DNA from 2 places in the Clostridium mucosae genome. Region 1 is predicted to be linked to the other one. Evidence: riboswitches for the same ligand, from Rfam matches in the RefSeq annotation. Region 1 holds a riboswitch; the other holds the start of a gene.
What was found. Region 1 has a riboswitch for FMN ahead of NSA50_RS12125 (ECF transporter S component). Riboswitches for the same ligand answer to the same signal wherever they lie in the genome.
Positions count from the first base shown of each region.

Region 2: linked by a shared signal. The riboswitch ahead of ribD (bifunctional diaminohydroxyphosphoribosylaminopyrimidine deaminase/5-amino-6-(5-phosphoribosylamino)uracil reductase RibD) and the one ahead of NSA50_RS12125 (ECF transporter S component) in region 1 are both predicted to bind FMN.

Region 1 covers NZ_JANKAF010000010.1:75,683-92,250, reverse strand. The annotation lists gene tsaE (tRNA (adenosine(37)-N6)-threonylcarbamoyltransferase complex ATPase subunit type 1 TsaE) at 1-194, shown strand, start outside; gene tsaB (tRNA (adenosine(37)-N6)-threonylcarbamoyltransferase complex dimerization subunit type 1 TsaB) at 191-907, shown strand; gene rimI (ribosomal protein S18-alanine N-acetyltransferase) at 891-1,352, shown strand; gene NSA50_RS12135 (MATE family efflux transporter) at 1,379-2,755, opposite strand; gene NSA50_RS12130 (GGDEF domain-containing protein) at 3,119-4,255, shown strand; gene NSA50_RS12125 (ECF transporter S component) at 4,297-4,899, opposite strand; FMN riboswitch at 5,117-5,234, opposite strand; gene NSA50_RS12120 (Tex family protein) at 5,303-7,468, opposite strand; gene NSA50_RS12115 (hypothetical protein) at 7,757-7,885, opposite strand; gene NSA50_RS12110 (M28 family metallopeptidase) at 8,100-9,455, shown strand; one part of gene prfB (peptide chain release factor 2) at 9,586-10,608, opposite strand; one part of gene prfB (peptide chain release factor 2) at 10,610-10,687, opposite strand; gene secA (preprotein translocase subunit SecA) at 10,762-13,275, opposite strand; gene hpf (ribosome hibernation-promoting factor, HPF/YfiA family) at 13,512-14,048, opposite strand; gene NSA50_RS12090 (ComF family protein) at 14,523-15,167, opposite strand; gene NSA50_RS12085 (hypothetical protein) at 15,140-16,162, opposite strand; gene recD2 (SF1B family DNA helicase RecD2) at 16,178-16,568, opposite strand, start outside.
Region 2 covers NZ_JANKAF010000001.1:595,533-612,100, forward strand. The annotation lists gene NSA50_RS03000 (MerR family transcriptional regulator) at 1-784, opposite strand, end outside; gene NSA50_RS03005 (ABC transporter ATP-binding protein) at 893-2,620, shown strand; gene NSA50_RS03010 (ABC transporter ATP-binding protein) at 2,625-4,466, shown strand; gene NSA50_RS03015 (hypothetical protein) at 4,649-6,070, shown strand; gene NSA50_RS03020 (peptide ABC transporter substrate-binding protein) at 6,548-8,188, shown strand; gene NSA50_RS03025 (DUF2085 domain-containing protein) at 8,384-8,746, opposite strand; gene NSA50_RS03030 (zinc ribbon domain-containing protein) at 8,769-9,062, opposite strand; gene NSA50_RS03035 (hypothetical protein) at 9,340-9,660, opposite strand; gene NSA50_RS03040 (hypothetical protein) at 9,710-10,033, opposite strand; gene NSA50_RS03045 (hypothetical protein) at 10,201-10,365, shown strand; FMN riboswitch at 10,517-10,632, shown strand; gene ribD (bifunctional diaminohydroxyphosphoribosylaminopyrimidine deaminase/5-amino-6-(5-phosphoribosylamino)uracil reductase RibD) at 10,849-11,937, shown strand; gene NSA50_RS03055 (riboflavin synthase) at 11,942-12,607, shown strand; gene NSA50_RS03060 (bifunctional 3,4-dihydroxy-2-butanone-4-phosphate synthase/GTP cyclohydrolase II) at 12,620-13,816, shown strand; gene ribH (6,7-dimethyl-8-ribityllumazine synthase) at 13,837-14,298, shown strand; gene NSA50_RS03070 (hypothetical protein) at 14,388-14,762, shown strand; gene hisS (histidine--tRNA ligase) at 14,877-16,175, opposite strand.

The sequences.
Region 1 (16,568 bases):
TAGGATTTGATGATTATATATTTTCTGATGGTGTTTCTATAATTGAATGGGCAAATTACATAGAAGAGATTTTACCTAAAGAGTACTTACATATATTAATAGAAAAGGACTTATCAAGAGGTGAAAACTTCAGAAAAATTTCTATTACTCCATATGGAGAAAAATATAATTATATAAAGGAGTTAGTCTTATGATAGTTTTAAGTATAGATTCAGCCTCTAAAGTAGCAACAGCAGCTCTTTTAGATGAAAATAACTTAATAGCAGAATATACATTAAATAATAAAATGGAACACTCTACATTAATAATGGACATGATCGATAAATTATTAAAAGATTCTAATCTATCAATTGATGATATAGACGGATTTATCGTATCAAAAGGCCCTGGATCATTTACTGGACTAAGAATAGGCATGTCTACAGTTAAAGGTTTAAGCTTTGGTTCAAACAAGCCCTATATTAGCATTTCAAGCTTGGATGCCCTTGCATATTCCCTTATAAATTTTGATGGTATTATTTGCCCTATAATGGATGCTTTAAGAGACAGCGTTTATACATGTCTATATAAAAATAATAACGGTAACTTAGAAAAATTAACGGATTATTCGGCATTTGATTTAGATGAATTAATCGAAATTCTAAAGGAAAAAGGTGAAAAAGTAATATTTACTGGAGACGGCTTAACTAAGCATAAAGAATATTTGTCAAACAATCTCCCTAATGCCTACTTTGCACCTAATCACCTTAGCATAATAAGAGCATCATCATTAGGAGATTTAGGTATAAAATTATTATTAAATAATGAGTCTGATGAATTAAACTCGTCTCCTTTTTATCTAAAAAAACCTCAAGCACAAAGAGAATTAGAAAAAAGGTTAGCATTAGAAAATGAAAATAAGCTATAACTTGATGAATGAAAATGATGTTGATGGTGTCTTAGATATTACAAATTTATGTTTTTCTACTCCTTGGAGCAAAAGTTCTATTACTGGTGAATTAAATAATCCTTTGGCAAAGTACATAGTTGCAAAAGATATAGAAACAAATTTAATAGTTGGATTTGTTGGAGTTTGGATAGTTGTCGGCGAAGCTGATATAACGAATATAGCTGTCCATCCAAACTATAGAAAGCTTGGAATTGGAAGTAAACTACTTTCTTGTTTAATAGATCTTTGTGAAGATTTAAATTGTTCACTAGTAAACCTAGAGGTTAGAGTTTCAAATATTTCTGCTCAAAATCTATACAAGAAATTTTCTTTTATAGAAAATGGTCTTAGAAAAGGATATTATGAAGATAATAAGGAAGATGCAATTTTAATGACTTACTTTTATAATAAGAAACAGGTATAAACTTTACTGTTTATACCTGTTTCTTATTAATTTACTTCTCCAAGCAATTCTTCTTCAACTTCTTCTTTAACTTTCATACTTTTTACTAATATAAAAATCGTTATTACAGTTGATAATACATCACTTACTGGTTGGGCAATCCACACTCCATCTAAGCCTAATCCAAACGTTCTTGGAAGAATAATTATAAAAGGAACCAATAAAATTACCTGTCTAAGTAAACTTAAAAACATTGCAGTTTTAGCTTCTCCTATGGATTGTATGTAATTTGAACCAGTTATTGATATTCCCACTATTGGAAGCATAAGTAGATATATTCTCATTCCCTTAACTGATATATCCATAAACTTAGGATCCTTATTGAATACTCCTATTATAGCTTCCGGGAATGCTTGAACTCCAATAAATGCAATTACTAATATTAGTGTAGCTACTGTCGCTGAAAGTTTAAATGCCTTTTGAGCTCTTTCTACTTGTTTTGCCCCATAATTAAACCCAATTATAGGCTGTGCTCCTTGATTTATTCCAAAGATAGGCATTAAACACATTAAACTTACAGACGATATAGTTGCCATAGCACCTATAGCTAAATCAGTTCCATATGCTTTAAGAACATTATTAGCAATAACTTGAACTAAACTTGCTGCTATTTGCATAGCAAATGGTGCTGCTCCAATTGCCAATATTTTTAAAGTTATTTGTTTATCTAACTTCAGACTTGATTTAACAAATCTTAAATTAGACCTTCCACTAATATAATACCCTAAACCTATAACTGCTGTTGCAAATTGAGATATTATTGTAGCCACTGCTGCACCTTGTATTCCCATATTAAATGTAAATATAAATACTGCATCTAAAATTATATTAGTTATGCATCCAATTACCATAATAGTTGCTGCTAGTTTAGGATTTCCATCTCCCCTTATAGTATTGTTTAGAGTAAATGCAACCATATTAAATACTGTTCCTAATAAAATTATATATATGTAAGCTTTGGCATAATATAAAGTTTCATCACTAGCACCAAACTTGATTAAAATTATATCTCCAAAAACTAGTCCTACAACAGTTATTATTAACGCTAAAATAACTGATAATGTTATTGCATTCCCAATTACTTTAGCTGCTTCTTCTTTCTTTCCTTGCCCAAGTTTTATAGAAATAGTTGTTGTAGCACCTACTCCAATAAGCATAGCAAATCCAAGTATAATAGTTGTAATAGGCATTGTTACACCAACACCAGTAATAGCTAAAGACCCTACCCCTGGTATATTCCCTATAAAAATTCTATCAACTACGTTATATAATGCATTTACAATCATTCCTATTATAGCTGGTACAGAATACTTTAATAATAATTTTCCTATTGGTTCTTTTGCAAGTAATTCTTGTGTTCTCATTTAATCACCTCTCCTTATTTTTTATTGAATCTTTTTTGAATCAAATTTATTTTCTTAATATGTAGAAACATTTTATAATTATATAAAAAAAGAAACTGCCCAAATAAAATTTAAAGTTGAGCTAATTCCTTTAAAAAGATCATATATTATTCTTACTTCGTAATATTTATTTTAATTTTTATATTATTATAAGTGAATTTTTCTCTAATTTCATACATAACTGATTTACATTATATCATATTTAATTACTGTTTCAACTAGTTTTATATGGTTGGGATTCTTAGAATAATTTTATCAATATATAGAGTCCTTCATACATATACTATAAGTAATTATTATATCTATATATCGGAAGGAATAAAAATGGATAAGATTATACAAACTCAAGTTAATATAATGAGCCTTTTTACATTACTTATGCTTATTTTTCATAGTTATGTAAAGCTCGATATGAAAAAATTATCTAATAAACTATTCGTAAATATATGTTCTTTGATTTCTGTAATACTAGTTTTAGAAATTTTAAAGATTTTCGTAAGTATAAATATATTAAATTTTAAATTTATATTTGTTAATAAACTAATTAATACTCTATTATTTATAACTTCACCAATTCCACTATATATGTGGAATAAATATTTATCTATTTGGATGAGTAAAAAAATCTTTATACCTAAAACAAAAATAAGTTATTTTGAAATCCCTCTAGTAATAAATACTATATTACTTATTATAAATTTAAAGTACGATATAATTTTCTCTATTAGTAATTCAAATTTATATCAACATGAAAACTTTTTTATAACACCATTAATAACTTGTGCCTTTTATTATATAAATAGTTATTTAATTTTAATAAAAGAAAGGAATAATATCTCTAGAGATAACATCAAGTTCTTACATATACTTTATATTTTGCCAATATTGGCATTTGCAATACAGTTATTAATACCCCAATGCCTATTCCTTTGGGCTAGTATCACAACTATTCTTGTATTTACTTATATTTTAGTTCAACAAGAATTATTAGAAACCGACCCTTTAACTGAAGCTTTTAACAGAAATTATTTTAATAGCTTTATTTCTAAAGTAAATACATTTAATATCAACCTATCTGAACTAGGTGCTCTAAATATAGATTTAGATGACTTTAAATCTATAAATGATACTTATGGACATCAAGCTGGTGATGATGTTCTTAAGGATTTTGTTCTTATATTAAATAAATCCTTTGGAAAAAAATCTAAAATTATTAGAATGGGTGGCGATGAATTTATAATTATTTTAGAAAATACCTCTGAACAAAAGATTGAAACTAAGTTAAATTTATTAAACTCTTTAATTGAATCTCATAATTCTCATAGTAAATATACTATTAAATTTAGTTTTGCATACTGTATTTATTCTAATGATTTTGATAACATATATGATTTTTTCAATTGCATTGATAATAAAATGTATCAAAATAAATACTTAAAAAAGAGCGCTAATATAAAATAATAAAGCTAACTATTAAAAATATAATAGTTAGCTTTATTATTTTATATTGAATTTAATTTACTTTTTCTAGAATTATCTAAATTTGAATCTACTTTAAAAATAGATGAAGAAACTCTTTTATATAATACGTATGTTATCCCACATACTAATATAGCCTTTATTCCATTAAAAGGTAATAATCCTATAGTAACATATTGAATCAGTTCATCTTTTACCATATTCATTCCAAATGCAGGTAATAATAAATAAACATTTGCTAGTATTCCTATAACTTCTATTGATAATGTTCCTAATGCCATTCCAAGTAATGCATTTTTTCTACTTTTATTTCTATGATAAACCCATGCTGCTGGAGCTACCAGAGATACCCCTACTATAAAATTAGCAAGTTCTCCAACAAAATACGTTGATGTTCCCTTAACTATTAGAATTAATAAATTCTTTATCAATTCTACAGCAATACCTGCCATAGGCCCAAAAGCAAATGCTCCCATAAGTGCTGGAATATCACTTAAATCAATTTTAAGCCATGGAAATGGTAAAAACGGTATTGGAAAATCAAAGTACATAAGCACTACTGCTATTGCACCTAAAAGTGAAATTTTAATAAATTTGTTTAGGTTTCTGTTTTGTTGACTATTCATTATTTCTCCTCCCAAAAGTCTATCCACTGGGGCAATGGGTTAGATCATATCATTTAAATGATATTAATTTAACAATTCGCTTTATTAATTTGCCCATCTTCTCTTAATTAAATACATATTAACAACTAAAAAAGCCCTGATATATTAAAATACATCAGGGCTCAAAATCCATAAGAAATAAGATGTGCTTAAAATAAATATCAAGCAATATCTAACCACTTACCTTCTTTCATCCAGACTATACTGTCGGCCTCGGAGTTTCACCGAATCATGCTAAAACTTAGCTCGCGGGCTATACCGCCGGTGGGGAATCACGCCCCGCCCTGAAGATAATTTATTTATACTCATATTATATGACTTACTATGCCTTTTTGCAAGTATCTTTTTTAACAATTGTTATATATTATTCAGTAATGTCTTTCATTGATAGTGATATTCTATTTCTCTTGCTGTCTACTTCTAATATTTTAACTTTTACTATATCGCCGACTTTAACAACGTCTAATGGATGTTTTACAAATCTATTAGCCATTTGGCTTTTATGAACAAGACCATCTTGATGGACTCCAATATCAACAAAGGCTCCAAAGTCTGATACATTTCTTACTGTTCCCATAAGTATCATGCCTTCTGATAAATCTTTTAAATCAATTACTCCAGTCTTTAAAATAGGCTTTGGCATCTCTTCTCTTGGATCACGCCCTGGTTTTTTAAGCTCTTTTATTATATCTGATAAAGTAAGTTCACCAATTTCTAACTCTTTAGAAATATTAGCTATCCCTTTATCTTTTACTCTTTCATCTATATCTTTAAGCTTATTTTCTTTTAAGTCTTCTTTTGTATATCCTAATAATTGAATTAAATTTCTGGCAGCTTCATAAGATTCTGGATGAACTGATGTGTTGTCTAAAGGTTCATCACTTTCCATAACTCTTAAGAACCCTGCACATTGCTCATAAGCTTTTTGTCCAAGTCTTTTTACCTTTAATAACTCTTTTCTATTTTTAAATCCACCAGTTTCATCTCTATAACTTACTATATTATTTGCTATACTTGAATTTATACCAGCAACATAAGTAAGTAATGATGGTGTTGCAGTATTTAAATCTACTCCAACTTTATTAACAGAATCTTCAACAACACCCTTTAATGATTCGTCAAGTCTTTTAGGTGTAACATCATGCTGATATTGGCCAACCCCTAAAGCTTTAGGATCAATCTTAACTAGCTCAGCCATAGGATCTTGTAATCTTCTTCCTATAGATATTGCTCCTCTCACTGTAACATCTAAATCTGGATATTCCTTAGTAGCAAGCTCTGATGCTGAATAAACAGACGCACCTGACTCTGAAACTATAACATATGCTATTTCTTTTCCTGTTTCCTTTTTTATTTCTGATATTATTTCAGATACTACTTCTTCTGATTCTCTTGAAGCAGTTCCATTTCCTAATGAAATTACTTCTACATTATACTTCTTAATTAAATCCTTTAGTATGTCTTTAGTTTCCTTAATTTTGTTTTGTGGAGCTGTCGGATATACTGTTGACTTATCTAAAAACCTTCCAGTATTGTCTAATATAGCTATCTTACATCCTGTTCTAAATCCAGGATCATATCCCATAACTACTTTTCCCTTTATAGGTGGTTGCATTAATAATGCTTTTAAATTTTCCTTAAAGATTTTTATAGCACCTTCTTCACCTATATTGGTAAGCTCGCTTCTAACTTCTCTTTCTATAGATGGATATATTAACCTTTTTAAAGAGTCTCTTATTGCTAATTTTAAGTACTCATCAGTAATGTTATTATTTCTTAATATTTCATTTTCTAAATAACTTATTATTTTATCTTCATTTACTGCTATTTTTACTGATAATACCTTCTCCTTTTCTCCTCTATTTATAGCTAAAATTCTATGCGGTGGTATCTTAGCAATTTCTTCACTATAATCATAGTACATTTCAAACGGTGTATGTTCATCACTTTCACCTGTTGATTGTATCTTTCCTTCTTTGAATACTAATTCTCTTATCCACTTTCTATATTTTGCTTCATCAGATATTTCTTCTGCTATTATATCTAAAGCTCCATTAATTGCATCTTCTTTACTATTAACTCCTTTTTCTTCATCAACGAATCTAAGTGCTTCACTATTTAAATCAGCATTAAACTCACCATTTGATATACTATCTGCAAGTGGCTTTAATCCCCTTTCTAATGCCATAGTTGCTCTTGTTCTCTTCTTTTGTTTATAAGGTCTATATATATCTTCCACCTCAGTTAGAGTCTTTGAAGCTTCTAAGGCTTTTACTATATCATCATTTAGTTTTCCCTGTTCATCTATAAGTCTTAAAACATCCTCTTTTCTTTCTTTTAAATTTCTAAGATATATAAGTCTCTCTTGAAATTTTCTTAATACTTCATCACTTAAAGCACCAGTTTGTTCTTTTCTATATCTTGAAATAAAAGGAACAGTATTTCCATCATCAAGCAATGATATTACATTATTTACTTGAGTTATACTTATCCCTAATTCTGATGACAATCTTTCAACAATATCTACCATAAAGTCCTCCTAAGCTATAATAAAAATTTTTCTCCAAAATTTACATAATGATATTATAATACAATATCATACTTTTATGTACCATATAATTTATTTTATAGAATATATAAAATAAATATTTAATATTTACTTTAAGTACAATGTTGATATTATGTAAAATTAAGTTTATAATATAATTGTAAAATTTTTACAAATGGGTGGTTGTATGAATAAATTTATAATGATAATTAATAAAATAATAAGTATCCTTCTTATCTTTTTTATAGTATTTATTATACTAAACGAGTATTATGTTATTGAATTCTCAACTACTTTAAAGTATGTATTATATTTCTTAACATTAATACTTATACTTATTTCATCCACAAAAGAAATAATCGTAAATAAATCTGGGCTATCTAAGTTTATAAATTGCATAATATTATTTTCATCAATAGTTGGCGGCGTTTTTTCAATAGTTTCAAACCAAATAAATATCCTGATTTATATATGTATTCTTTGTTCCCTAATTTATGGATTTATAGAACTAGTTTATAAAAAAGCCTAAAGTAATATCCTTATTTTTATTTTTTTCATAATCTCATGCCTCAAGTAATAGTATTAAGTATAACTATTATTTGAGGTATATTTTATGAAAAGAAAATTGTTTTATTCTGTATCGCTAGTTACTAGCATAGTATTTTTATCTATTTCTATATTTTTTAATTTTACATATTCGCCTTTTGACGCTAATAATGTAAAAGAAAATATTGCGGTATTTTCTTCTGAAACTTATGGTGGTAGACTAGCTGGTAGTGACGGTAATTTACTTATTGGAGAAATAATTAGAAAAAACTTTGAGGATAACAAATTAGTTCCACTTAATGAAAGTTATAAAGAGAGCTTTAAAACACTCTGTCCAATAAATAATAATAGCTCTCCCTATCTTAAAATATCATTAGATGACGAAGTAGTTGAAACTTTAAAATACGGCGTTGACTATAAAGAAGATATGATTAACTTCAAGATTAATAGTTTAAGTTTTTCTGAAGATGATAAAGTAAATATCTATACAACGTCAATAGAAGTTGTAACAGATGAAGGAAATTGTTTATTTTACGTAGCTCCTAATAATGATTTTTCATTTAGAAGCTCATTTATGAGTAATTTCCCTTATGATATGATTGTTTTAATAACTACTGATACTTATAACAAAATATTAGATTCTGTAAGATCTGGGTTAACTGTTTCAGTTAATTTACCATTTTCAACTTGTGAAAAAGAACTTGTAAACATAGTTGGTGTATTAAAAGGATCTTCTAGTAATCTTCCGCCTCTTGTTTTAACTGCTCATTATGATCACTTAGGTCAAGATGGTCTTAAAAACACTTATTACGGTGCCTTAGATAATGCATCTGGAACAGCATTTTTATTAGAGCTACAAAGGTCTCTTGCAAGCTTTGGAACACCTAAAAGAGATATAATTTTTGCAGCTTTAAATGCTGAAGAGTTTGGATTACTTGGTTCTAAAAGTTTTGCAGAAAATAATCTTGAAAAGCTAAAAGATTCTGAGGTTATTAATTTTGATATGATAGGTAGTGATAATTATCCTCTTACTTTAATGCTTGGAGCTTCTTATAAAGATAAGGATTCTGAACTTCTTAAATCTGTTGAAAAGATTTCTAAAAAGAATAATGTAGATACTAATGTTGTTTATGAAGATTCAAGTGATCATGCTAGCTTTAACAATTTAGGTATAGATGCTTTAAGCTTTTGTCATAGTGATATGACTAAGATTCACACACCTAATGATACTGTTGATCATATAAGTATTGGTGCAATAAATAGTGCATATAGCGTTATAGAAGATAAGATAAACGAATCTTGCTATGGAACACTCACCTTATTTTTCCATGGTAAAACTTCATTATTTATATTTGCAATAATATTTGGCTTCTTAGTTTCAGCACCATTTATATCTTATATAAGAAAGAAAAAAATAAGTTAATAAAAGTAGTTACTTCTTTAAAATTATAAAAAGTAGTTACTTCTTTAAATTATAAAGTAACTACTTTTTTAATTCTATATTAAAAGTAAAGGGGATATATATAAATCCCACTTTATTTTTGTTAAATTTTTTAGTTGTTATTTTTTAAGTACGCCGTAATAAAATTATCTATTTCTCCGTTCATAACTGAATTTAAGTTAGCTGTTTCTTCTCCAGTTCTATGATCCTTAACCATGTTATATGGGTGGAACACATATGATCTTATCTGACTGCCCCATCCCATGTCTTTTAATTCGCCTGTTAAATCTTCTATTTTTTCTTTATGAGCTCTTTCTTTTAACTCTATAAGTTTAGATTTAAGCATAGCCATTGCTGTATCTTTATTGGAAAACTGACTTCTTTCACTTTGACATTGAACAACTATTCCAGTTGGTATATGTGTTATTCTTATTGCTGATTCAGTTTTATTTACGTGTTGACCACCGGCTCCACTTGCCCTATAAGTATCTATTTTTAAATCTTCACTTTTTATGTCAATGTCTTGGTCTTTTGTTAATTCTGGAAGTACTTCAACTGATGCAAATGAAGTTTGCCTTTTACCATTTGCATTAAAAGGGGATATTCTTACTAATCTATGAACTCCCTTTTCAGCTTTTAAGTATCCATATGCAAATTCACCCTTTACCTTTAATGTTACACTCTTTATTCCAGCTTCATCACCTTCTAAATAATCAAGAGTTTCTACCTTGAATCCTCTTTTTTCACACCATCTTGTGTACATTCTAAGTAGCATTTCAGTCCAATCATTTGCATCACTTCCACCTACTCCAGCATGTAAGGTTAATATAGCATCGTTTCTATCATACTCTCCTGATAAAAGTAGTTCTATTCTATACTCCTCTACATCTTTCTCTATAGACCTTATCTCTCTTATAACTTCATTTATAGACTCTTCATCTTCTTCATCTATTAATTCTGATAGTATCTCAACATCTTCAACTCTCGATACTAATGATTCATATCGATCTATCTTATCTTTAACTCTTTTGCTTTCTTTTGTAACTTCTTCTGCTCTTTTTATATCTTCCCAAAATCCACTTTCTTGCATTTGAAGTTCTAATTCTTTTAATTGCTTTTCAAGTGCTTCTTTGTCAAAGAGAAGCCCCCATTTCTTTTATAACTTTCTTTATATCATTAAGCTTAGCTAATTCTGATTCTAACTTAATTATCATATAATCACCCTATCTTTTTTAAATTTACTCAAATTAACTTATTAGCTTTAAAAAAGTGCCCAAAGGGCACTTCTTTATACTTCTCTTCCACAACAGTTTTTATACTTCTTACCACTTCCACATGGACACAAATCATTTCTGCCTACTTTAGGTTCATTTTTAACTGGTTGCTTCTTTACATCTGAATCGTCTCCACCATGGCTTGCTGTTGTCTCTTCTGCTACTCTTTCTCTTTCAACAGGTTTTTGAACTTGAATATGGAATAAGAATTTAACTGTATCTATCTTTATTCCATTTATCATTTCTTCAAACATAGCACTACCTTCCATTTGGTATGCTTGTATTGGATCTAATTGCTTATACGCTCTTAGCCCTATACCTTGTTTTAAGTGATCCATGTTATCTATATGATCCATCCACTTTTGGTCTACTACTCTAAGAAGTATTACTCTTTCAACTTCTCTAAAGTGTTCTTCACCAAATTCTTCTTCTTTTTCATGATAAACTTTCATTAATATATCTAACACTTTACTAATTATTTCATCATTAGATAATTCTGCTAAATCTTCAACCTTAACTACTCCATGAGGTAAGCAAATATCCTCTAAATATTGAATTAGCTTTCCTATTTCTTCTTCAATATTTTCATTTGAACCATCTAAATGAGCTTTAACCGCATCAGATACTATTTCATTTACCATTCCATTAATTTGCTCTCTTAAGTCTTTACCTTCTAAAACTTCAGATCTTTGCTTATAAATAACTTCTCTTTGCATATTCATAACATCATCATAACCGATAAGGTTCTTTCTTATGTCAAAGTTATTACCTTCAACCTTCTTTTGTGCATTTTCTATAGCTTTACTTACCATTTTATGATCAATAGCTTCATCTTCTTCTAAGCCTAACTTATCCATCAATCCTTGAATCTTTTCTGATCCAAATATTCTCATTAAATCATCTTCCAAAGAAATATAGAATACTGATTCTCCTGAATCTCCTTGACGACCAGATCTACCTCTTAATTGGTTATCTATTCTTCTTGATTCATGTCTCTCTGTACCTATTATCTTTAGTCCACCAACTTCTTTAACGCCTTCTCCAAGCTTAATATCTGTTCCTCTACCAGCCATATTAGTAGCAATAGTAACACTACCTAACTCACCAGCATGAGATATTATTTCAGCTTCTTGTTCATGGTATTTAGCATTAAGTACCTTGTGCTTAACTCCTCTTTTCTTTAGTAAAGAAGATAAGTACTCTGATTTTTCTATACTTACTGTACCAACTAGAACTGGTTGACCTTTCTTATTAGATTCTATTATCTCTTCTATAATAGCATTATACTTTCCTTTAGTATTTTTATAGATTAAATCACTTTTATCTACTCTTGCAATAGGTCTATTTGTTGGAACAACTATAACGTCTAATGCGTAGATTTCTCTAAATTCATTTTCTTCTGTTAATGCTGTACCTGTCATACCTGATAACTTATTATACATTCTAAAATAGTTTTGGAATGTTATTGTAGCAAGAGTTTTTGACTCTCTTTCTATTTTAACGCCTTCCTTAGCTTCAATAGCTTGATGAAGTCCATCTGAATATCTTCTACCTTCCATAAGTCTACCAGTAAATTCGTCAACTATTATTACTTGACCGTCCTTTACCATGTAGTCCTTATCTATCTTCATTCCATAGTTTGCTTTTAATGCTTGAGTTATATAGTGTTGTAATTCTAAATGATCTGCATCTGCATAGTTATCTATTCCAAATGCTCTTTCAGCTTTTTCTACACCTGAATCAGTTAACATTACAGAATTAGCTTTTTCATCAATTGTGTAATCTGTCTCAGCTAATAATTGCTTAACAAAATTATCCGCAACATTATAGAATTTAGTTGATTTTTCTCCAGCTCCTGAAATAATAAGTGGTGTTCTAGCTTCGTCGATAAGTATTGAGTCAACTTCATCTACAACTGCAAAGTTTAGTTTTCTTTGAACTTTTTCTTCTTTATAAATTACCATATTATCTCTTAAGTAATCAAAACCGAACTCATTATTAGTTCCATATGTTATATCTGCAGCATACGCTTCTCTTCTTTGCTCAGATGTTAACCCATGAACTATACATCCTGTACTTAATCCTAGGAAATTATATAATTTACCCATCCATTCAACGTCTCTTGATGCTAGGTAATCATTAACTGTTACTAGATGTACTCCTTCTCCAGTTAATGCATTTAAATATAACGGCAATGTTGCAACTAAAGTCTTACCTTCACCAGTCTTCATTTCTGCAATTCTTCCTTGATGAAGAACCATACCACCTATAAGTTGGACTCTATAATGTTTCATACCTAAAACTCTCCACGCAGCTTCTCTACAAACTGCAAAAGCTTCTGGTAATATATCATCAAGAGTTTCACCATTTTCTAATCTTTTCTTAAATTCATCTGTTTTTGCCTTAAGCTCATCATCTGATAAGCTTTGCATAGTTTGATCTAAGGCTTCTATTCTATCTGCAATTTTTTGTAGTTTTTTAACTTCTCTTTCACTATATGACCCAAATAACTTTTCCAAAAATCCCATTATAACTTTCCTTCCAATCGTTTTATTTTATTAATTAGTTTAATCATGTACATGTATTTTATTTATCAAATTTCATGTATTTTATTTATCAAATTTTATTTATTGAATTTCATTTATAAATTATACCATTTTACTAATAATTAATTCAATAAATATGTTACTTTTAATAACATTATAACTAAAAAGGAAGTGCATTGCACTTCCTTTTATTAATTAAAAATACTATTCGTAAAATTTTAAATATAATCTGGTTCTAATAATCCATAATCTCCATCTTTTCTCTTATATACAACGCATATCTTATTTGCTTCTGAATCTTGATATACAAAGAAATTATGTCCTACTAACTCCATTTGAAGTACTGCTTCTTCAATAGACATAGGCTTAACTCCAAATTTTTTAACTTTAACAACTTCTCCATTTGCTTCTGCAACTTCGTCACTTAAAGCAACTTCATCTAATTGTGGGAATCTTAATGACTCATGGTTTCTTCTAGATAATTTCGTTCTTTGTTTTCTAATTTGTCTTTCTAGCTTTGCAACTACTAAATCAATTGATTTGTACATATCCTCAGTTGATTCTTCAGCTCTTAAAACTATTCCATTAAATGGTATTGTTATTTCTACCTTTTGTTTATTTTTTTGCACTGATAAAGTAGTCTTTGCTTCTACCTCTGGATCAAAATATCTTTTTACCTTGGAAAGCTTTTTCTCAACCATTTCTTTTAACGCTGGTGTTGCTGTAGTATTTTTTGCTATTACTGAAACTCTCATATAAGTTCATCCCCTCTCTATAAGCTTAAACCTTACTCAGTAGTGTTAAAATTATTTGTTTTATGATTATATTATACTACTTACAAACCTTCTCAATCAAGAGTAATATGATTAATTGGCAGAAAATTCACTTTATTTTACTCAATAAATCTTCTGTTTACTCCTTGTTTTATATATTTTAATTTTGAAAATTTTTTAAATTTTTATACTCTTATATACATAAAAAATAGCCATTAGCAAACACTAATGGCTATTTTTTATAAAGCTAGCTGACCTGGATTTTGCCCCCACACTCGCCTACTGGAGCTTTTGCTACTCGGAATTAACCTCTCACTACTAACCCTCTCAATTTTCTTGGTAGGACTTACTTCTATACCGCACCATGCTCATTAGGAATTTTTCCAAACTTACGTGGATCGTTTCGCCTGCGACTGGCATCGACTTTCATCCACAGACCTAGACTTTACATTATTATTATATATAACTTTTTGCAACTGTCAACATTTTTATAGATTTAGCACCACTTTTTTTTAGTAGTTTTTCACATTCAATTAACGTTGCTCCTGTTGTTATTACATCATCTATTAAAATTATATTTTTATTTTTTATATTTTTATCACTTTTAACATCAAAGGCACCTTCTATATTTTTTAATCTATCTTCCCGTGATAAAGTTTTTTGTTCTTTTATATTTTTCACTTTAATTAAATCTCTATATATTGGTTTATTTAGTCTTCTACTTATCTTTTGCGCCATAAACTCACATTGATTAAATCCTCTATCTTTTAAAGCTTTTTTACTGCTAGGAATAAAAAATATTGCATCTGCTTTGATATTATTTTCACTTATTAACTCACATAAATAATCTGCTAATATATTTCCAGCTAGAAAATTTTTATTGTATTTAAACTCAAGTATTAATTTTTTCATTACTCCACTGTAATATCCGTATGATAATATTTTAGATTCTTCCCTTACTCTCATTATTTTACTTTTACATATTGGGCATAATCCTATAACTTCATTATCACAGGAAATACATTTAGTTGTAGGCGGGTATATTATATCCAGAAACTCATCTATGATTTCTCTTAATAGTTCAATAATCCTTTTTCCCATATTTCTTTATTATATCCCCTTGTTATTTCTTTAGCCAGATCCATATCTTCTGATATTTCCTTTCCAACTAAAATCACTTCTCCTATTTTATTACCCTTTATATTTTTTCCTACTTCAGCACAAAAATATATTATTTTTTTATAACTATAGAATATTTCATCTGAGAATAATGCAACTATATCTATATTTTCTGAGTCTATTTTATATTCTCTAATATTATTCGTAATTACAAAAACACTTTTATTTTTTAATTTATATAAAGGATCTATTTTCCTTAAATTTTCTCCCCTAAAAAATTTAATTATCTTTACATCCTTTATCTTTAGTTCTTGTGTATAATAATCGAATAATTTATTAATTTTTTCTTCATTAGGAACATATATTATAACCTTACGATTATCATTTTTAAACCACATTAAATAATCATATAGTGTATAAGGCATATCTTCATCTAATTTTACTCTAGTTACGATTATTCTAGGCTCTACAAATGGTTTATCTCTAGTTAAATCGGAAACAGATATTAATCTTCCCATATTAACTACTTTTTCTATAGAAAATATTATCATTCTTTTACTACATAAATATAAGTATTCAACAGATTGTCTAAACTCCTCTTTTGAAATAACTGAATATATACTTATATCATCAATTATACATAATTCATAACAATTATTTATTTTATTAATATTTTTAAAATTTACAAAAACTAAATCATCATTTCCTTCATTTTCTTCTATATATGAATATTTAAATTTATAATTACTATTTTTTAAATTTTCTATTATTTCTTTATTAAAATTTGTTCCTGACCACACATATAATACTTTCTTATTTTGTTCTAGTAGCAATTTTATTAAGGGTAAAAATATAGATGTACTATTATATGGATTAGTTATTATAGTTAGTATTTTTGATTGTTTTGTATACCATTTATTTATCTTAGATGTACAATTATTAAACTCTTTTAGGTTTATTAATTTTTTATCTAACATTTAACCTCTCCTTATTTATTCACTAAACATATCTTGATTTGTAATATCTATTATTCTATCTCTAAGTGAAGAATATCTCTCCATACTTCTTGTATTAGATACCATATACTTTAAAGCTTTTGGAATACCTACAACTACTACAAGCTCTTTTGCTCTAGTTATAGCTGTATATAATAAATTTTTATTCATTAATAATGGTGAACCCATAAACGCAGGAGTAATTACTACTTTAAACTCACTTCCTTGGCTTTTATGTATAGTAATTGCATATGCTAACTCTAATTCATCTAAATATATGTAATCATAAATTACTTTTCTCTCATCATCAAAAATTATAGTAATTGTTTTTTCCTCTTCATTTATGCTTTGAATAAAGCCCATATCTCCATTAAAAACGCCTACACCT
Region 2 (16,568 bases), on a different contig from region 1:
TAACGCAGTACTTACTTTCATCTTTAGTTGAAAGTTCGTTTAGGGGATATTCCTCATAGGCATCACTACAAATACGCAAATTATTTTCTTTAATAAATTTATATAATTTTTCATAAAGATCATCAGATTCTCCATAAGCGCATCTTCCATAAAAAACTGCATACTTACCTTCAGGCTTATAGGATTTTTCGTCATCTATGACTTTAAAATAATATCGAATTGCATATAAAGGATTTCCTAATTCAATATCTTCTTTACTAACAATAGCACCAAGGGGATAGCCTATGTCAATTCCATTTTCAGCCGCAAAATTATAAAATGAAATAGCAGATTCATCTTGTGAGTCATCTATAGAATCTTTAGAAATTATTGGGCCTAGGAAAATAGGCTCTTTCTTTTTGTACTCAATATTTATGCTATTTTCTTTATACTTAATAGCATCTTCCGCCATATCTACATAAAGTTGCATAACTTCTAATATACGTTTAAGCTTTTTTATTTCAGTTAATATATGTTTTTTTTGTGAACTAAATAAAGTAAACATTTCTTCTGGAGTACGTATATCGATATATCTTTTTATTTCTTCAATTCCAATTCCAATTTCCCTAAGAGAGATTATTAAATATGCTGTAGTTAACTGATTTCTAGTATAGTAGCGATATCCATTTTCACCACGAAATTCTGGTGATAACAATCCTATTTGATCATAGTATCTTAAATTTTCACGTTTAATACCTGTAAGAGCAGAAAATTCTTTAATTTGCATATTAGATTTATCTTTCATAAGTACCTCCAAATTTTAATTATACTATTGACATTAAAGTTACTTTAAGCTTTATAATACCACTGAAATCAAATTTTTGCAAAATTACTTACATAACGGAGGTAAACTATGAAGTATTTAAAACTATTCCTAAAAGAAAGCAAAAGTAAAGTAGGAATAACATTAATTATGCTTTTTGGACAAGTAGTAGGAACATTACTAATTCCATATTTAATAGCAGGAATTGTAGACAATGGAATTTTGAAAGGTGATATGAATGAGATTCTTCATATAGGGGTGCAAATGATAATAGTTCTTTTAATAACAACAATTGCAGCTGTACTTGGAAGTTATTATTCTGCAGATCTTGCTGCAGTTTTTGGATATTACTTAAGAGATAAGATTTTCCGTAAGAGTCAGGAGTTATCTATTCATGAATTTGATACTATTGGAGTTTCGTCTATGATAACACGTACAACTTCAGATATTTCTAATTTGCAACAGAACTTTGGGTTAGCTTTGCAGCTTATAGTTCCAGCTCCACTTATTATTGGTACATCTATTATCATGACAGCATACACTAGCTTTTCTTTAGCCTTAATACTTATTTTATCTGTGATAATATTTATTGCTTTTTCTGGATTAGTACTTAAGAAATCAATATTTATTTCTAAAAGGGTTCAATCTAAACTAGATCATATTAATCAAGTAATAAGGGAATCTATTACTGGAATTCGTGTTATTCGTGCATTTGGAAATGAAAAATATGAAGAGGGTAGATCAGGTAAAGCTTTTAAAAGCTATGCTACAGATATGATAAAACTAAATAAGCTATTTGCTATATTAAATCCTATAATATGGCTTATAATTGGTCTTTCAATAGCTATTATAGTTTGGATAGGTGGAATTCTTTCCATGAAGGGTACAATGGAAATTGGACAAATAACTGCTGTTACTGAATATTCTATTATTACATTAAGCTATTTAATAATGGCTACAACAACAAGTGTTACTCTTCCTAAAATGAAATCATGTCTTGATCGTATAGAGGAAGTTTTAGAAATTAATCCAGAGATTCAGGATTCGAATATAGAAAAGCAATGTACAAAAGATAAGCATGCAGTAGTTGAATTTGAAAATGTATCTTTCTTTTATCATGGAGCAGAAGAACCAGTTATAAGCAATTTATCATTTTCATGTAATAAAGGTGAGACAACAGCCATTATTGGAAGTACAGGCTCTGGTAAGAGTACTATTGCTAATCTTATTTTAAGATTACATGACATAGACAAAGGAGAAATCCGTATAAATGGTGTGGATATAAGAAGTCTTTCACAAAATGAATTAAGAGATACTATTGGTTATATTCCTCAAAAAGCATTTTTGTTTAGTGGAACAATTGAGGATAACCTAAAAATGGGATATAAAGAAGCAACTAAAGAAGATATGAAGAAAGCATTAAGTATTTCTCAATCAGAATCTTTTGTTAATAAATTGCCTAAAGGGTTACAATCTGAAGTGTCTCAAGGTGGTTCAAATTTCTCAGGTGGACAAAAACAACGTTTATCTATTGCAAGAGCTCTTATAAGAAAAGTACCAATTTATATTTTTGATGATAGTTTTTCTGCTTTGGATTTAAAAACAGATTCAGCACTTCGTAAATCACTTAAAGAAAACATGACGGATGCAGCTAAGATAATAATTGCTCAAAGAGTAAGTACAATTATGGATGCAGACCAAATACTTGTATTAGATGAAGGGAATCTAGTTGGTATTGGGAAACATGATGAACTAATGAAAAATTGTTCTGTATATCAAGCAATTGCTAAAAGTCAAATGAATATAAAGGAGGCTTGATTTTATGAAGAAGGATAAAAACAAAGAAAAAGATACAATGACATTTAGCGAGGATATTCCTCAAAACACCAAAAAGACTATTAAAAGGCTAATGAGACAATTAAAAACACAAAATAAAAAGCTAATATTTGTAGGAATATCTGCATTGCTTAGCAGTGCAGCTTATGCAATTATTCCACTTATTGTTGGATCAGCTATTAATAATTTAGTGAAAGCAATTCGTAATTTTGATGGATCTGTAAGTGTTTTATCAATGGTAACAGATGCACTAGCTATGCCAGTATTAATGTTAGTACTAGCTTCTATTTTTAGCAGTTTTCTTTCTTATGTTCAGCAATATATAATATCTAGTATTGGTGAAAATTTAACTCTTTCATTACGTAAAGAAATTAGTAAAAAATTAAATAGACTTCCACTAAAATACTTTGATTCACATAAAACAGGAGATATTATGAGCAGGGTAACAAATGATCTTGAAAAAGTATCCCTAGTAATGCAAGTTGGATTTATGCAGTTTATATCTTCTTGTTTTACAATTGTACTTACAATTATTTTAATGCTTATATTAAATTTAAAACTATCTTTATTAATTTTTATAGTCCTTGGAATTAGTGCAATTGCAACTAACTATGTATCAAGTTTAAGTCAACGTTATTATGCAGAAAATTATGCTGCTATGGGTGACTTAAGTGGAAAAATTGAAGAAGTGTATTCTGGTAATCGTATTATCAAAGTCTTTAATAAGCAAGAAGATATAATTGAAGAAGTTACTGAGCTTAATAAAAAACAATTTGAGGCAAATAGAAGAGCTCAATTTGTGGATTTTGCTATATACCCAACCATTAGATTTTTAAGTCAGTTAGGTTTTGTAACAACAGCAATTGTAGGTGGAATAATGACACTTAATGGACAAATTTCCTTAGGTGGAATTCAGGCATTTTTACAATACGTAAATCAAGTTTCTGAGCCTGTTACTCAAGCTTCTTATGTTATTATGTCTTTACAATCTGCTATTGCTGGAGCTGAAAGAGTTTTTGAGCTATTAGATGAAGAAGAAGAAATTTCAGATAATAAATTCAATGAGCTTTCATTTAATGAACATCCTATATCTATGGGAAAAGTAGATTTTAAAAATGTAAAATTTGGATATACTGCTGAAAAAACTTTAATAAAAGATTTAAATCTTGAAGTAAAACCAAATGAAATGGTAGCTATTGTTGGACCAACAGGAGGCGGAAAAACTACATTAATTAACTTAATTATGCGCTTTTATGAATTAAATGAAGGAACTATATCAATTGATGGAATTAATATTAAGGATATACCTAGAAATACATTACGTAGACAAATTGGTATGGTACTTCAAGATACATGGCTATTTGAAGGTACAATAGCCGAAAACATTGCATATGGTAGGATGGATGCTACACGTGAAGAAATAATAGCTGCTGCAAAAGCTGCTAGCTGTGACCATTTTATTCGTACATTAGAGCATGGATATGATACAGTAATTTCTAGTGAAACATCAAACGTTTCTCAAGGACAAATGCAGCTTTTAACAATTGCTCGTGCTATGCTGACAAATCCTACAATTATGATATTAGATGAAGCTACTTCAAGTGTAGATACAAGGACAGAAGTAGAAATACAAAAAGCTTTATCAAGACTTATGAAGGATAAAACAAGTTTTGTAATAGCTCATAGATTATCGACTATCCAAAATGCCGATATGATTTTAGTTGTTAAAGATGGTGATATTGTAGAAAGAGGAAATCATGAAAATCTTCTAGCACAAAATGGATTCTATGCTTCTCTTTATAATAGTCAATTTGAAGTGGCAAATTAACTATTATCTTTTTAATTATTTGGGACTTTATGAAGTTATTTGCTCTTTTATATAGAGGTATATTAGATATAAAAAAAAGTAGTTTAATTTAGAAAAATGTATTTTTTTGACTCTTACTCTGTAACTAAGCAAGCTTAATTATCATAATTTATACTATAGTAATTAATAGAGTGGAGAAATACATGATAAACGTAACTCTAACACCACTACACTACATTTATCTTCTTTTTATAGTAGTTATTATAGTTGCTATGGTAAAAAAGAAAGATATATCCCTAATTTGTATATTAGGTATATTCATTTTAGGGCTTATGGGGACAGATTCACTTTATAAAGCAGCTATGGGTATATTTAATAGTTTTGTTTATGCTACAAAAGAGCTAATGCCGACGATATTTATCATTTCTGTTATAACGGCTATGAGTAGTATTTTAATTGATTCTGGTATAAATGATGAAATGGTTTCCCCATTTAAAGGAGTAATTAAAAATTACTGGATTGCTTATTGGGTCATTGGTATAGTCATGATGATTTTATCTTGGTTCTTTTGGCCATCACCAGCAGTGGCACTTGTAGGTGCTTTATTTTTACCACTTGCTAAGAAAGCAGGACTTCCAGCTATAGGAGTAGCAATGGCTATGAATTTATTTGGACATGGTATTGCTTTATCAAGTGATTATATTATTCAAGCAGCACCAAAGCTTACTGCAGATGCAGCTGGTATCCCTATATCAAGTGTTATGTCAGCTAGCGTTCCTCTTACAATAACAATGGGTGTTGTAACAACTGTTGCTGGATTCTATTTTCTTAGAAAAGATATTAAATCTGGAGCAACAACACTAGAATATAAGGTTGAGGATGAAGTAAGCAATAAAGAAGGAAATAAAGAGAGCAATAAGGAAAGTACAAAGCTGATATCATCTAAGAAATTAAGAAGAGCTTTAGCTTTGTTAATTGTAGTGTTATTTGCTTTAGATATAGTTATAATGCTTAAGGCAAACCTTCAAGGAAATGATGCAACAGCTCTTATTGGTGGTACTGCAGTATTTATATTATGCTTAATTTCTGTAATATCATATAGAAAACATTCACTTGAAAAAGTAACAAATGATTTGGTAAAGGGTTTGCAATTTGGTTTTAAAATATTTGGTGTTGTAATACCTGTTGCTGCATTTTTCTATTTAGGCGATTCAGCCTTTAATGAAATTTTTGGTAAGATACTTCCTGAAGCATCACATGGAATAGTAAATGATTTAGGCCTTGCCCTTGCTAATATAGTACCTATAAATTCTGTTGTTTCAGCAAGTACACTTTCAATCGTAGGTGCAATAACAGGGTTAGATGGTTCTGGTTTTTCAGGGATATCTTTAGTTGGGTCAGTTTCACAAATATTCTCAACTGCACTAGGTGGAGGAATAGCAACCCTTACAGCTTTAGGACAATTAACAGGAATATGGGTTGGTGGAGGAACTTTAGTTCCTTGGGCAGTAATACCAGTAGCTGCAATATGTGGAGTAGATCCTTTTGAACTTACTAAAAAAAATTTCAAACCTGTTATAATTGGACTGGTTGTTACTACTTTGGTAGCTATATTCTTAATTTAGATTAAGGCAAATCATGATATTGTAATTAAATAAACTACAATATCATGGTTTTCTTTTTATATGTAAATTTCTAAAGAATATTGGATTAAGAATTATGAAATTGTGTTCATGGGGTATTTTTAATATGTTTTAAATTTAAAAAGGTGATTAATTTTAGCTTATAATTATAAAAAAATATAATGAAATACAGAAAAAAATTGAAATTAAGCATAATTGATAATTTGTATACTGAAATAAGCTTTTTATTAATAAATTAATTATAAAAACTACTTACAATTTAAAAATTTTATATAAATTATTATTTTTTTTGGAAAATACATATTGACATTTTATGTATTAAAGAGTATTATTTGTATAAATAAGAAGAATAAATAAACATTAAATTGTATTTAAATTCTTTTATTTTTAGAAAAGAAATCATTGGGGTTTAATTTATTATTAAATTAAGAAAATAAATATTAAGGGGGAATCAATTTTATGAAGGCAAAAAAATTAAGGAGAATTTGTGCAGTAGCACTAACATTTGCTCTTGGAATGTCTGTATTTGCAGGCTGTCAAAGCAAACAAGAGGAATCAAGAAAATTAATTTATAATTTAGGAGAGGATCCAGAAACACTAGATCCTACATTAAACACTTCATCAGGATCAGGTTCTGTAATTGATAATGCTTTTGAAGGTTTAATGAGACTTGATGAAAATGAAAAAGCAGTTCCTGGAGTTGCTGAAAGCTATGAAGTTTCAGACGACAATTTAGTTTATACTTTTAAATTAAGAAAGGATGCTAAATGGTCAGATGGGGAGCCAGTAACAGCAAAGGATTTTGAATATTCTTGGATTAGAGCTATATCCAAAGAAACAGCAGCAGAATATAATTATCAATTATTTTATATAAAGAATGCACAAAAATTTAATGAAGGTACAGCAACTAGAGAAGATGTTGGAATTGAAGTTGTAGACGAGCATACTTTAAAAGTGACTTTAGAAGCACCAACAGCTTACTTCTTAGAACTTACTTCATTTACAACTTATATGCCATTAAGAGAAGATATAGTTACTAGTGATCCAGAAAGTTGGGCACTAGATCCAGAAACTTATGTTTCAAATGGACCTTTCAAATTAACTCAATGGGATATGAAAGATCAATTAATATTTGAAAAGAATGAAAACTACTGGAACAAAAATTCAATAAAGCTTCCAGGAGTAGTTTATAAATTAGTTACTGATCAAAATACTGCTTACGCTTCATTAAAATCTGGAGAATTTGATATGGTTGATACAGTACCACCATCAGAAATTGAAAGTGGCAAAGCAGAAGGATTAGTTACAATCCATCCAAACCTAGGAAATTACATGTTGGTATTTAATGTTGGTAAACAATCAACTTTAACTGAAGATGTTAAGAAGGTTTTAAGTAATGCAAAAGTAAGAAAAGCTTTATCTATTGCAATTGATAGAGAAGGTATAGTTAATGAAGTTACAAAGGCAAAACAAACTACAGCATATGCTTTTGTTCCAGAAGGAATCTTAAATGCTAAAGGCGAAGATTTCGCTGATAGAAAATACTATGATGCAACAAAGCCTAATATAGAAGAAGCTAAAAAATTACTAGCTGAAGCTGGATATCCAAATGGAGAAGGAATGCCAACTTTAGAATTTATGTATAACACAGAAGGATCTCATAATTTAGTAGCACAAGTAATTCAACAAGATTGGGCTAAAATTGGAGTAAATGTAGAGTTAGCAAACCAAGAATGGAAAGTATTCTTAAATACTAGACAACAAGGTGGATATCAAATTGCTAGACACGGTTGGCTTGGAGACTATGTTGATCCTATGACATTCTTAGATTTATGGGTAACAGGTGGAGGAAACAACGATGCTGGTTATTCAAATCCTAAGTATGATGAATTAGTTAATGCTGCTAAGGTTGAAGCTGATGCAGATAAAAGATGGGATATGATGAAACAAGCAGAAGATATTTTAATGGAGGATATGCCAATAATTCCACTTTACTTCTATAATAAAACAACTGGGGCTAAGCCTGAAGTTAAGGGAGTTAGAGTTTCAATGCTTGGACATGTGTACTTTGATAAGGCATATATAGAGGAATCCAAGTAAAATAATAATTAAAACTAACTATTATTAAACTCAATGATAAGTAATTAAAAAAGTTGTATAAGATTAAGTATTAACATTTAATCTTATGCAACTTTTATTTTATCATTAATCATTTAATCTTTTAATAATACTTATGAATCTTATGTATTTTAAATAATTTAAAATATAAAAGAATAGGTAATCTTATATTATTTTCTAAATGTTTCTTCCAAAATTATAACCACATTTCCATGTGAAAATTATTGATATTATAAATATATTACTTAAAGCATAGCCAAAAAGTAATCCTGTTAAAACTCTTTTTAAATTGTTACTTTCGTAATGAGTCAACAATTGTATAAAGCCATCTAAAAGCATTGGAATCATTAATATTAGATTTAAAAGTATATTTGGATGATAAAAAGAAAATAGAACTGGCGAACAAATCATGCCAATTAGCTCGCCAGTACATCTAGCACATATAGGAAATTTTTTTTTCTTAAAATAAAAAGATCTATCATCTCTACAATGACATCCAAATATAATTGGTAACCATTTAGAGAAAAATTTTTTAATCATTTATTAATAACCATGAAAATTATTAGTAACCATATGGAGCTGAAGCAGCACCTATAATAAAAATTAATAAGTATAATAATATATAAATACCAACTGAAACTAAAGCACCTATACCAGCAGCTTTAGATGTTTTAGGTTTAGTATCTTTCCAAACTAAAAATAAAATTAAACCTACAATTGGAATACAGCATCCTAATAATCCCCATCCAAATCCACCATTATCTACAACAGTAGGTGTAGGATTTGTTGCCACACCACAATGTATACATACTGCTGCATTATCATCTATTTCCTTTCCACAATTCTTACAGAACATTACTTTTCCCCCTTTTATAATTTTATGTAGTTATAAGCATTTGATTAATATAAATTAGTGATATTGCAAAATTATCACTTGCTTTATAAAGATGATTGCATTTAACAATACATTCTATGCTTAAAATTAAAATAAAATCACTTGAAATGTGCATATTTATTGTGGTTTTATTAGATTTTATTAGATGGTGGAGAATTAGGTTGTGAAATTGCAATTTGATATTGAGAATTAAACGTTTTATTAAAAATCATTTTAGCCCTATATACCTAAATTGAATTTAAGATAAAGCTATAGAACCGTCACCAACTACAATTATTTTATAGCTAGGATCTAGCTGAGGATATAATTTAACCTTAGGTGAACTAGGAATTAGTTTTATTGATTGAACTATAGTATCATCTTCATCATAAATAATGATATAAGTAATACCTTTCTCTGATACATTTTGAGCATAATTTATCTCATTTAATGGGATCCCAAGGTCATTTGCATTATAAACACCTTCGGTAAGTGTCTTAGAAGGTGCTTGATATACAGCATAAACAGTATTAAAAGATAATGATAAACTAATTAATATCATAAAAATAAATTTTTTCATAAATTAAACCGCCTTTCAGGTAATTTTACATTATTTAAAGTTAAAATTTTTAAGATAAAAATGCTGATCCTTCACCAATTAATATTATCTTATAATTAGGCTTAAGCTTATGTAATTCATATTTAGCAGAATTAGGTTCTATTTTTAGTGCTTGTATTACTGATTGATTTTCATCCACTAATAGAAAATAAATACTTTTATCACTAGAGATGTTTTGTATAGATGATAAATCTCCACCTAAGACTTTAATAATGTTCTCCACTTTATAAACACCTTGATTAAAAATATTAGTTTGTATTTGAGGCTCAGCTTTAACAATGTTAAAGTTTAAGCATAAAAATATTAAAAGAGTACATAGAAATTTTTTCATCATAATAACCACCTTTCATCGTTAGTTTGGCTATAGAATAATTTAAATATACAAATCACGGTCTATTGTTATAAAATTATATAATTATAGTAATATAATAAGGTAATATCAGTTTAATATTATTTGAAAATAAAATAAATAATGTAAGATTTATTGGTAAGGTGATAAAAATGAAAGAATGTAAGTATTGTAAAAAGAAATTAATTGAAAGCTCATTTGAAAATAAAATAGGAATTTTTTGTAGTGAAGATCATTTTATAAGGTATTTAAATAGTTTAAGTGATGAAGAGTACATAAATTTACAAAATAAGTTTTGTGTTTGTAGTGATGACTAGTAAAATATCGAAGCTAAGTACTTTTAAAGCTAATTTAATAGCAACATTATATAAGGTAATGGGGTATAATTTCAAATTGAAATTGAAATTTTTAGAAAATTTACCCTTGACAAATAATAGAATTGATAATAAAATAACAATATAAAATTTAATAAATCTTCAGGGCAGGGTGAAATTCCCTACCGGCGGTAAAGCCCGCGAGCTATTTTAGCATGATTCGGTGAAACTCCGAAGCCGACAGTACAGTCTGGATGGAAGAAGATAATACATTTAAGTGATTTTTATTTATAATTACTTTTATTTGTTATATTGTTAATTTAGCTCTGAAATATCTTTATATTTCAGAGCTTTTTTAATACTATCTTTGATATAAAAATAACAAGTTTTTATTTATATAATTATTTTTATTATTGTATTTTAATGCTCTGAATTCTAAGTTACTCGGAGCATTTTTGTTTTATAAATAAAAATGGGGGTTAAAAGATGGATAAAAAATATATGCAATTAGCTATTGACTTAGCTAAGAATGGAAAAGGTAAAGTCAATCCTAATCCATTAGTAGGAGCAGTTATTGTAAAGAATAGAAAAGTAATTGGACAAGGATATCATAAAAAGTATGGCGGAAATCATGCTGAAATAGAAGCAATTAACAATTCGACTGAAAGTGTTGAAGGTGCAACTATATATGTAACATTAGAGCCTTGCTATCATTATGGTAAAACTCCACCTTGTGTAGATAAATTAATTTCTTCTAAAATTTCTAGAGTTGTAATAGGTAGCTTAGATCCAAATCCATTAGTTTCTGGAAAGAGCATTGATAAACTAAAACAAGTTGGAATTGAAGTTAATGTTGGAGTATTAGAAGAAGAATGTTTTAGATTGAATGAAGTTTTTATGAAGTATATAAAAACTAAAAAGCCTTATGTTGTTTTAAAATCTGCTATTTCTTTAGACGGCAAAATAGCAACTAAAACTGGTGAATCTAAGTGGATTACTGGAGAAATTTCAAGATTAAAAGTACATGAATTAAGAAATGAGTTAAGTGCAATTATGATAGGAATAAATACAGTGCTTCAAGATGATCCAAGTTTAACTTGTAACATTAATAATGGAAGAAATCCTATAAGAATTATAGTTGATAGTAATCTTAGAATTCCATTAGATTCAAAAATATTAAAAAACTCACATAATTATAAAACAATAATAGCAACTACTAAAGATGCAGATTTAAAAAAGAAAAAATTAATAGAAGAACTTGGTGCAGAAGTTTTAATTATAAAATCATTAAATAATAAGGTTGATTTAAATGATTTAATGATAAAACTAGGTGAACTAAAAATAGATGGCATTCTTTTAGAAGGTGGCGGGGAATTAAATTTTTCTGCTTTAAAAGCTGAAATAGTAGATAAAGTAATGATATTTATTGCTCCTAAAATAATAGGTGGTAGAAATTCTAAAACCTCTATTGAGGGGGAAGGAATAAACTTATTGAGTGAATCTTATAAAATCTATAATTTAAAAACTGAAAATTTAGGTGAAGATATATTATTAACTGGATATATAAAGAGGTGATAATTTGTTTACAGGTATAGTTGAGGAAGTTGGAATTATAAAGGAAATTAAAAAAGGACTTAAGTATTGCAAGATAAAGGTACAAGCTAAGAAGGTATTGGAAAATACAAATATAGGAGATAGTATTTCTGTAAATGGTGTTTGTTTAACGGTAATTAGTATGACTACTACTGAGTTTACAGCTGATATTGTCTTAGAATCATTAAAAAGAAGTAATTTAGGAAGTCTTAAAATAGGATCAAAAATTAATTTAGAAAGAGCATTAAGTGCAAATAGTAGATTTGGAGGACATATTGTAAGTGGACATATAGATTGTATAGGTCAAATAACATCTATAGCTAAAGATGAAATGGCTATACTCATAACAATTAAGCCCTCATCGTCTGTTATTAAATATATAGTTGAAAAAGGCTCAATTGCCATCGATGGAATAAGCTTAACGGTAGCATATGTAGATGATGAAAAGTTTTTACTTTCTATAATACCTCATACAAGTAGCGAAACTACTTTAGCTTATAAAAAAGTTGGAGACTTTGTAAATATTGAATGCGACATAGTAGGTAAATATATCGAAAGCTTTATGAAGTTTAATGAAAAAGTTAATGAGAAAGTGATTAAAAAAGAATATAAAATAAATGAAAGTTTCTTAAAGGAAAATGGCTTTATGTAGGAGGGAATTTCAATGTATAAATTTAATTCAATAGAAGAAGCAATTAATGAAATCAAAGAAGGTAAAATGATTATTGTAATTGATGATGAAGGAAGAGAAAATGAGGGCGACCTATTAATGGCAGCAGAAAAGGTTACAGGTGAAGCTATAAACTTTATGGCTACCTATGGAAAAGGCTTAATATGTATGCCAATAAAGAAAGAAACAGCAGATAAGTTAAATATAGGAAGCATGGTAAGTGTAAATACAGATAATCATGAAACAGCCTTCACAGTATCTGTAGATCATATAGACACTACAACTGGTATTTCTGCCTATGAAAGATCTTTAACAATTAAAAAGCTATTAGATGAAAATAGTACACCTATTGATTTTAGAAGACCAGGTCATATGTTTCCGTTAATAGCTAAAGAAAATGGTGTCTTAGAAAGAAGAGGACATACTGAAGCAGCTGTTGATTTAGCAAAATTAGCAGGTTTGAAAGAAGCAGGAGTGATTTGTGAAATCATTAAAGAAGATGGAAGCATGGCAAGGACAAATGATTTATTTAAATTTGCTAAGAAACATAATTTAAAGATTATAACTATAGATGATTTAGTTAGCTATAGGCAAAAAGAGGAATTGTTAATTCAAACAGAAGCAGAAATTGAAATGCCAACTAAATATGGAAATTTTAAAATGTATGGATTTACTGAAAAAGTGTCTGGCAAAGAACATGTTGCTTTAGTCCTTGGAGATATTGAAAATGCTGATTCAGTATTAGTTAGAGTACATTCAGAATGTTTAACAGGTGATATATTTGGATCAAAAAGATGCGATTGTGGTGAACAATTAGATTTTGCACTAAAAGCTATAAGAGAAGAAGGTACTGGAATTTTATTATATATGAGACAAGAAGGAAGAGGCATTGGGTTAATAAATAAACTTAAAGCCTATAAACTTCAAGAAGAAGGATATGATACTGTAGAAGCTAATTTAAAACTTGGTTTTCAACCTGATTTAAGAAATTATGATATAGCAGCTTCTATATTAAAATCTTTAAAAGTTTCTAATGTGAAACTTATGACTAATAATCCTGAAAAAGTCAAAGGATTAGAAGGTTATGGAATAAGTGTTTCAGAAAGAGTTCCAGTCATAATTAAAGCTAATAATGTGAATGATTTTTATTTAAAAACTAAAAAGGAAAAAATGAATCACATTTTATATTAATAAATTTTGGAGGTATAAAAATGAAAGTATTTGAAGGAAATTTAGTAGGAAAAGATTTAAAAGTTGGAATAGTAGCAGGAAGATTTAATGATTTTATTGTTTCTAAGTTAGTTGATGGAGCATTAGATGGATTAAAAAGACATGGAGTTAATGAAGAAGATATAGAATTATCTTTAGTACCAGGTGCATTTGAAATACCATTGATAGCAAAAAAAATGGCAAAAAGCAAAAAATATGATGCTATTATATGTTTAGGAGCAGTTATAAAAGGATCAACACCTCATTTTGACTATGTATGTGCTGAAGCTTCAAAAGGAATTGCATCAGTTTCTTTAGATAGTGAAATGCCAGTTATTTTTGGAATTTTAACTACAGACTCAATTGAACAAGCTATTGAAAGAGCAGGAACTAAAGCAGGAAACAAAGGTTACGATGCAGCAGTAACAGCTATTGAAATGGCAAATTTATTAAGAGAAATATAGTATATTAATAAAGGGCAATCTATTGAAAATTATCCTCAATAACATTAAAATTATATTAAGTTAATTTTAATAATTTTGAGGAGGATATTTTGGATAGAAAGTTAATAGAAAAGATAATCGGGAAGAAGAATTATGTTGATTTAAATGATGAAATATATATGCTAAGAGAAATTACAAGTATTATGAGACAAAATATTCAAAATAACTTATCTTTTGCAGATGAGTTTATAAGTGAAATAAATACTAAGGCTTCAAGGGCTAAAGTAATAATAGATGATATAGTAAAAAGTCTAGAAAATGATTCATTTATTGTAGGATATACTAATAGTAAAAATTATTTACTAAAGTATTTGAAGGATTTTAATATTAATCTAGAAGGAATTATAAAAAATACTAATGATTTTAATTATGATGAATTAATTAAATATACTAATAGTCTTATAGACTTAATATTACTATTCTAAAATATTCATTTAAAGGTTTATTATTTAAATAGGATTAAAAAATAGGGCTGCTAAGACAGCCCTTTAATTTTAAACTTATATTCTACTTTTCTATTTTACTATAGACCATTTGTTTTAAACAATATCTTCAAATTTTACAGTTTCTTGATTCCCAGTAATCATATTTTTAATATTTATAGTCTTATTTGTCTCTTCTTCCTCACCTAAAAGTATAACTTTTGGTATTTCTAGCTTATTAGCATAATTAAGTTTTTTCTTTAACTTATCATCTTCAAAATATATTTCTACAGCTTTTCCAGCTAAAGTTAATTTTTTATATACTTCGCCGCAATATTTTAATGTATCACCAATTGGAATAATTAAATACTCAACTTTTGATGGAAGTCGATAAGTTTCAACAAATCCTATTTCTTTTAAGACGAAGAATAATCTAGTTAAGCCAATTGAAATTCCAACTCCAGGTAAAATGTTGCTAGTGTAGTTTTCTGCTAAGTTATCGTATCTACCACCAGAGCAAATTGAACCATATTCTTCGTTACCAATCAGTAAAGTCTCGAATACTGTTCCTGTATAATAATCTAATCCTCTTATAATTCTTAAATTTATTATATATTCACTATCATCAACACCAAGGATTTCTAGTGTAATAGAAACTTCTTTGAGTTCACTTAATCCTAAAGCAAATTTTTCATCTTGTATATTTAATGATTCTAATTCTTCTAAAACATTCTCTTTAGATCCATTTATATTTATAACTTTATTTATTATTTCTGCACTTTCTTTATTAACTATCTTATCTAGTTCTTCTTTAAATATTTTTTCACCAATTTTATCGTATTTATCGATTAATATCATAACATCAATAGAATTTTCTATATTTAGAGAATTTAATAAAGCAGATAGTATTTTTCTATTGCTTATTTGGAACTTATAGTCTTTTAATCCTATTGATTTGAAAGCCTTTGAAGCTAAACTTATAACTAGAGCATCATTTTTAACACTTAGTTTCTCTTTTCCTATAATATCAACATCACATTGATAAAACTCTCTATATCTTCCTCTTTGATTTCTTTCACCTCTATAAACTTTACCTATTTGATATCTTTTAAATGGAAAAGTTAAATCATTGAAGTATTGAGATGTATATCTAGCAAAAGGAACTGTTAAATCAAATCTTAATGCCAAATTATTAGTTCCTTTTTGAAATTCATAAACTTGCTTTTCTGTTTCTCCAGCACTTTTAGCAAGTAAAACTTCAGCTTTTTCTATAATTGGAGTATCTATAGGAAGACACCCGTTTTCTTCATATACTTTTGTAATTTTTTCTACTATATCATTAAATTTTCTTTGTTCTATAGGTAATAACTCCATAAATCCTGGCAAGATACTTGGTTTAATTTTATAGTTACTCATTTTCATTTCTCCCTTATATTAGTATACTAGTTTTATTATTTACTATTTAATCCTAATAATAAATAGTAGTAATACTATGATTAATTTAAATTTGTATTTCCCTCTAAATTGAAAAGCCATGTAGGCTAATATCCCACATGGCTTACTAAAAATATGATTGCACTTACATATCATAGCCTAGAGACACAAGCCCACTTAAAATAGACTTGCACTCTTTTTATAAGAACAAGTCTCTCTAGCAATGATGACGTATAAATTTGTATAAATTATTTTGTGCTCTCATAGTTATTCCTCCTAAAGTTATTAAATTAATTATAAGCTAATTAATTTCTTTCTTCAATAAAATTATAAAGTTATAAATTTTATTGAAGAAAGAAATGTTAATGTGATTTA